DNA from 2 places in the Bacillus sp. M5A3_1b genome. Region 1 is predicted to be linked to the other one. Evidence: predicted binding sites of a transcription regulator. Region 1 holds the regulator's gene; the other holds the start of a gene.
What was found. The regulator LexA, encoded in region 1, represses DNA repair genes until DNA is damaged. The targets are predictions, from matches to a motif close to CGAACATATGTTCG.
Positions count from the first base shown of each region.

Region 2: a site for LexA is predicted at 2,731-2,744, ahead of ACLBWW_RS22720 (YolD-like family protein). Genes of this name have one in related genera too.

Region 1 is NZ_JBKEZY010000014.1:82,650-86,044, reverse strand. Features, by position in the region: gene ACLBWW_RS26315 (DUF896 domain-containing protein) at 40-279, opposite strand; gene ACLBWW_RS26310 (YneB family resolvase-like protein) at 325-981, opposite strand; gene lexA (transcriptional repressor LexA) at 1,123-1,743, shown strand; gene ACLBWW_RS26300 (DUF4097 family beta strand repeat-containing protein) at 1,832-2,638, opposite strand; gene ACLBWW_RS26295 (DUF1700 domain-containing protein) at 2,639-3,181, opposite strand; gene ACLBWW_RS26290 (PadR family transcriptional regulator) at 3,174-3,395, opposite strand, start outside.
Region 2 is NZ_JBKEZY010000010.1:11,613-15,007, reverse strand. Features, by position in the region: gene ACLBWW_RS22740 (SDR family oxidoreductase) at 51-758, opposite strand; gene ACLBWW_RS22735 (hypothetical protein) at 891-1,091, opposite strand; gene ACLBWW_RS22730 (hypothetical protein) at 1,133-1,468, opposite strand; gene gerPF (spore germination protein GerPF) at 1,678-1,893, shown strand; gene ACLBWW_RS22720 (YolD-like family protein) at 2,109-2,444, opposite strand; gene ACLBWW_RS22715 (hypothetical protein) at 3,076-3,270, opposite strand.

The DNA of each region.
Region 1 (3,395 bases):
CCGATATAATAAATAAAAAAGATGGGCTTCGCCCATCTTTTAGTTTAATTTTGCATTATCTTGCTTTTTTAAAGCCTTTAATTTCGCCGGTGTAACATCAGTACCTTCTTCGTTAACAACTTTAATTCCTTTAAGTTCGTTTAACATATTTTGACGAAATCCTTTTAAATATTGTTCACGTAGCGATTGGCGCTCACGTTGTTCTTCTTCAGTTAAGCCTTCAGCTTTTGCTTTTTTCGCTAAGAAGTTAATGCGTTCAATGAGTTCGTGACTTTGCATCTCGAATCCCCCTTTTACTCAAAACTGATTATTATCATACAATAGTTAGTCCTCTTTATCAAGCAATTGCTTTGTATATTCTACATATCTACGATGTACAGTCGCTTTTGAAACATTATGACCAAAGCCGCGAAGCGTTGCCGCAATTTCTTCGAAAGTAAGTTCACTCTTGCGCAAACGTACAATTTCCTCAATCGGCACTTCTTTCTTCTCTCGTCCTACGCTTAAATGACGATTCTTCAAATTATTTTCTGGACGATAACCTTTTTCTACTGCACGTTGCATACCACGTTTAATTTTCAAATTATGAATCTTTCTTTGATACTCTTCAACAATCCCAATTATATCTAGTACCATCGAATCAGAGTCAGAGAGTTCTAATTCTCCATTATGCGTATGCGTATATACTTTTATTCCCTCTTTATGTAAACAGTGCATTAATGCAATCTTTGCATTCCCTCTACCAAGCCGCGTTTCATCTTGTATGAGAAGTACATCAACTTGTTCATCGCGAATTGTATCTAGCACTTCTAATATGCCATCACGTTCAATTGTATAACCACTAGCCTGCTCCTCAATCACCTTTACAACATTCATTTGATAGCGCTCAGCTAAATGCAATAATTCATCTTTTTGACGCAATAATGATGTTTCCTGTTCTTCTTTTGTTGTGCTCACACGTGCATAAATAATTGCATTCATTTTGAACCCTTCTTTCTCACTATATTTTCCTTATAGTGTATCATAAATTCGTCTTTCGTTCGAACTTATGTTTGTAGAATGTTTTTTCGCATGTTATACTTATTAATAAGAAAAATGAAAGAAAACGAGGTGTTAGAAAACATGGAGAAGTTAACGAAACGCCAGCAAGACATTCTCGACTTTATTAAGCTAAAAGTACAAGAAAAAGGATATCCACCTTCCGTACGTGAAATCGGTCAAGCAGTCGGCCTCGCTTCTAGTTCTACAGTGCACGGACATTTATCACGACTAGAAGAAAAAGGATATATTCGACGCGATCCAACAAAACCACGAGCAATTGAAATTTTAGGTGACAACCGAATGGATACAGAGACACAATCTGTTATTCAAGTTCCAATTATCGGAAAAGTTACTGCTGGATTACCTATTACAGCAGTTGAAAGTGTAGAAGATCATTTCCCACTTCCAGCTAGCATTGTCGCTGGAGCAGACCAAGTATTTATGTTACGTATTTCCGGAGATAGTATGATTGAAGCTGGTATTTTCGATGGGGATTTAGTTGTTGTTCGCCAACAACAGTCTGCATACAACGGTGAAATTGTAGTCGCTTTAACAGAAGATAACGAAGCAACTGTTAAACGTTTCTATAAAGAAAAAGACCATTTCCGTCTACAACCGGAAAACTCTTCATTAGAACCTATCATTTTAAAACAAGTGTCAGTTATCGGAAAAGTAATTGGCGTATATCGTGATTTACATTAAGAATAATAAAAGAAGATAATTACCTTATTTATATACGGTAATTATCTTCTTTTTTTGTATTTTGATAGATTTCCATACATTTTATTTCTTATGAACGAGTTTCAATCGTCACATCGCCAGCAGCTGTTTTACCACTAATCTTTTTACTACCATTGCCAATTGTTATATTTTTATTTTCTTCATTAAAAATCATTACTTCGCCAGCAGCACTTTGCCCCGTTATAACTGCATCTTGTGGTTTTTCTAATAAAGTAATATCTACATCCCCAGCGGTTGAACTTGCCTCTACATCATATTTAGGATCATGATCCATAATATGCACTTCCCCGCTAGCCGACTTCACAGTTACTTTTCCTATTACCTTCTTAAAGCTCACCTCACCAGCTTTTGAAGATCCTTCCACACTTTTTGCTGTGACATTTTTCAAATCTACTTCTCCAGCGAGTGTCCCAACACTTACACAGTCACTTTTCACATCACTTATTTCTATTTGTCCAGCTGATGAATTTATTTTTATCTCTTGGTATGAACGTTCAGGCACAAGGAGAGTTATTGTAGACGTTTGAAATCTAAAATCGTAAAAAGAAAAATCAAATGAAGCACCTTTTTCTCTTTCCCCAATAATTTTTAATGTGTCACCATCTTCAGCAATACGAACCTCGTGTTTACGTACATCTCCTGATTGCTTTACATAAAAAGAAGAGTCGGGAGATTTTTGGACAACAATATCCCCAGCATCTAACTTAACTTCTATATTTTTTAGTGTTTCGTTTTTAATTACGTCTTCTTTATTTCCTTCTTCTGCAGTTTGCACGGCTTTTTCATATGTTTGTGAAATCCCTATTACTCCAATAATGATACAAGCGATAGCTACTAACAATATTTTCTTCATCATCTACTCCCCTTTTATCATTTTGAAGTTCCATAGTACATAACGTACGCATAACTTTTTAAACCAATTCGTACTATAATAAGCGATAATACATAACAACAAACCTACCCCAACAAACGTTATACTAACGAATAAATCCAACCATATAAAAGTACCCATAAATACTTTTCCAATAACGAAAAATGGTGTCACTACACTAGCAATTCCACCGAGCCAGAAGGAAAATATAAAAGCAATAATTGCAACTAACGGGCCTAACACAATAATAAAATTAAACAAACTAAGTCCAATCGCTGCCATAACAGCCCTTGTTATATTGGTAGTTGATGGGTCCTTTTTCATTTCGTCAAAGCGATACAAAGCAAGTAAGTCTTTTGCAATTACTTTCGGAGAGCCAAGGCCCTTTATTATTTCCGATTCAGTTTTTCCTTCTTCTATTCCAAACTGAAAATGCTCTTCATAATCAAATAAAATATCTTTCCTCTCTTCTTCCGGTAACTTTCTAAGATGACTTGATAATTCTTTAAGAAACTGTTCTTTACTCATCCCATTCCACCCCTTCAATAATTTCTTGTACGCCTTTTGCAAAATCACGCCACTCCGTTACTAACAAATTCAGTTGCGTTTCCCCTTGCTCAGTTAGTTGATAATATTTACGAGGCGGTCCCTCTGTAGATTCTTTTAAATACGTTTGAAAATATCCTTCTTTCGTTAAACGACGTAATAAAGGATACACTGACCCTTCCGATATTAAAAATTT
Region 2 (3,395 bases), on a different contig from region 1:
ATCACTGAAAATATGCTAATTAAAAGATACGTATACAATTCAAAATATATTTACATACATTCTGGGCATGTCAATGAAGCTCCATTTTTATCTATTGTTATATTTAATATATATTGAATCGCATTACGTGACCACATTTCAGGTGTGGGTGATTCATTTACATACTGTGGTGCACATGAATACAGCATTGAGGTCCTGATACTTCCGCCCGGATCTAAAGCAACAACAGCCATACCAGAGGGTAATTCAAGTGCCATAGATTTCGTGATACCTTCAATTGCAAACTTTGAGGCACAATATGGCGCAAGCTCAGCTTCTCCCTCTCTGCCCCAACTAGAACTCATATTAATAATCATTCCTTCTTTCCTAGCTACCATCGCTGGGACAAATGCCCTAATTACATTTACTACACCATTTACGTTTACATTCATTATATTTTCGAATTCTTGAGCGGTTACTTTCCACAGTGGCCCATTTTTATTAACAATCGACGCATTATTTATTAACAAATCTGGTGCTCTATTTCTATGAAGTATATAATTTGCCCAACTACTTACTTGCTGGGAGTCTGAAACATCGATTATTTGAAAATCATGTATATTACCGTAATATTTTTTCAATTCTTCAATTTTATCTTTGGAACGTCCACAGCCATATATATTCCATCCCAATTCATGAAATCGATCAACCATTGCACGACCTAATCCTTGCGTCACTCCTGTAATCATTACAATTTTTCCAGTTTCGTTTCGTTGCATGTACCTCTCCTCCTTTATAAAATTTTACACTCTCCCTTTTCATTCAGCCATTTACTAAAGTATCAACTCATTTCATACTTTAGTAGGAGTTTTTATGTAAGCAAAAAGAGTAACCATAACAGTTACTCTTGCTTATATATCAAAAAAATCATTATTTATTTCGTTATTGCTTTTATATTTCAGCTTCTCTTTCCCGCACTTCTCACATCGATACATATAAGCTACACCTAACTTACCAGTTTTAAAATCTTCATTATCCTGCATCTTAATAAAACTATATTTATGTTTACAGCGGGATTCATCCCCAAAAATTTCAAACCATTTTTTCAACATAGAACAGTTCACCTCTATGAATGCTTCTTCATCTATTCTTATTACATACTTTTATTTAAATTCTCAATCTCATTTTGCAACTTTTTGAATTGTTCAAAATGCATAGTGATAGATTGACTGTTACCATAATCAACACTATGCTTCACAAATAAGACACCAGTGTCATGAAAAATTGCTTCCAGTTCTTTTCTGATGGTTACTTTCATTATATGTGCTGTTTTAATAGCCGATAAAATTGCAATTTCATTTAACTTTAATTTTATTTCATTTGGACAAAATGCTTCTTCAACCAAAATAACTTCATTGCTATAAATAAGTGCAACAAGATTACTTGATTTTGCATCTGTTAAATCTACTTTTTTTATAACATTATTCATTACATTTTGCCTCCTTTGATTTCGCATATATTAATTATACAATTGTTTTTTAAAATTAATCGACCTTACATTAATTTTAACATACTTTTATTGTAGGATTAAGCTACACTTCAAACGTTTTACTATTCCACAATTTTTGTTACATGAACCATTTGGACTATAAGACCATATAGTAGTGTTAACAAATGATTGTAAAGCGGGTGAAAACTATGCCCTCAGTTGTAGGGAATTTAGTTGTACAAAATAGTAACGGTTCATTTAATTTAGGCGATTTCTACAATGTTTCTCCGAAAGAAAATACGAAGGCTTATAATGGATCTGGTGCTTCAAATGTTGGTTTTGTTGTTAATACTTTTAATGGCGTGAGCGCGACTAATACGTTTGATTCTGACCTTGCAGATCAAAACCAAGTAGGTACAGCTTAGTCCTATTTTTTTCATCGTACTGTTTAGGAATAATAAATTTGTCTATACTATAATCAGGCTGTTACACAGCTATTATTGATTTTTGGAGTACCCTATCTTTTTCTCCCTTTCCCTGGGGCTTAGCAGCTAGTATGAAGCTAGCTGCTTTTTCGTTTCATTTTTTCTGTTCCTCATTTAACAAAAATAAAAAGCTAAAATTTAAATTTCAGCTTCCTTTACGTTATTTCAATAATATCTGTAGTATTAAATACGTAAGTTTTATAAAATGCGTCCGTACATATTACAATGCGCTTTAGCGGGTTTATATGCACTACTGTCATATAACTTGTAAGGATGTAACCATCTTCAAAATATGTCACCAATATTTCTTTCTCAGACAATAATGACGTTAATAATTTATCAGAAATTCTCTCTTTTGCTTCGTTTGTTAAGAGCGGTTTTTGTACTTTAAACTTCTCTCCAATAACCTTTCGCAAACTTAACAACTGTTCGGACATTACTGTAAATGGAACCCATTCTCTTTCTATTTTCTGCACCTTTACATCATTCATTTCTTTATCTCCTTGATCATTTATCCATTCAATTTCACACATAATGGTACTCAACTATTCTTTCATAATGCTAGGCTCATATTTATCCGGCATTAACAGGTAGTGAAGCTCCTACCTCAAAATCCGCTATATGCGAGAAGGTAAGACAAAAATCAACTGCCCGTAAACGCTTAATTGGTGAAAGCTAATAAATAACGGACGATGAACACCCAACTAATTAAAGTTTCACTTTATTTCTTATTCGTATACTATCTACACATACAAGAACGTTCGTTCTAATTATACACGAACCTACGTTCTTTTGGAATGATTTATATTATATTTTTATCCATCATTTATTTTTTCTTCATCAAGTGAGCTTTTCACTTCTTATATAATAGGCCGTTCACATATCAACAGAAAAAGCGACTTCATACAAAGTGAAGTCGCTTTTTCTAATAACGTATATTTCTATATTTACTTTTCTATCCTGACAATCGTTCTTTCCGGAATACAAATCTCATCTATATTAAAATGATTTATTTTTAATTTTAATTCTCCCACTCGTTCCTGATCTTCATCACCAACCCAACAACTGAATAATTCAAAATAGTCCCCTCATTTAAATAACTTTCCATAATCGAGCATAAAGCTAATAGCTTTTTTTAGCTTCTTTCTTCTCCTTTTCACTTTGCCACTCAACAAGTTCAATGCCCCAGCTCGTTGAAACTTCATACGTGTAACTTGTTTGAAATTGAAACTCTTGTACAATTTCAAGCATACTCTCATCTAAAAAGTACGATCCAAAAACAATTGCATCATTAGAATCTGGATCCGTTAACGGAATTTATACATTGCACCCTATATAACTTGCTAAACTCATTTTTACTCCTCCAATATTCGTATACAAAATACTTTATATGAACATTTATCTACTCGAATATAAAATCCCTGCATAAACTAAAAAGTTTT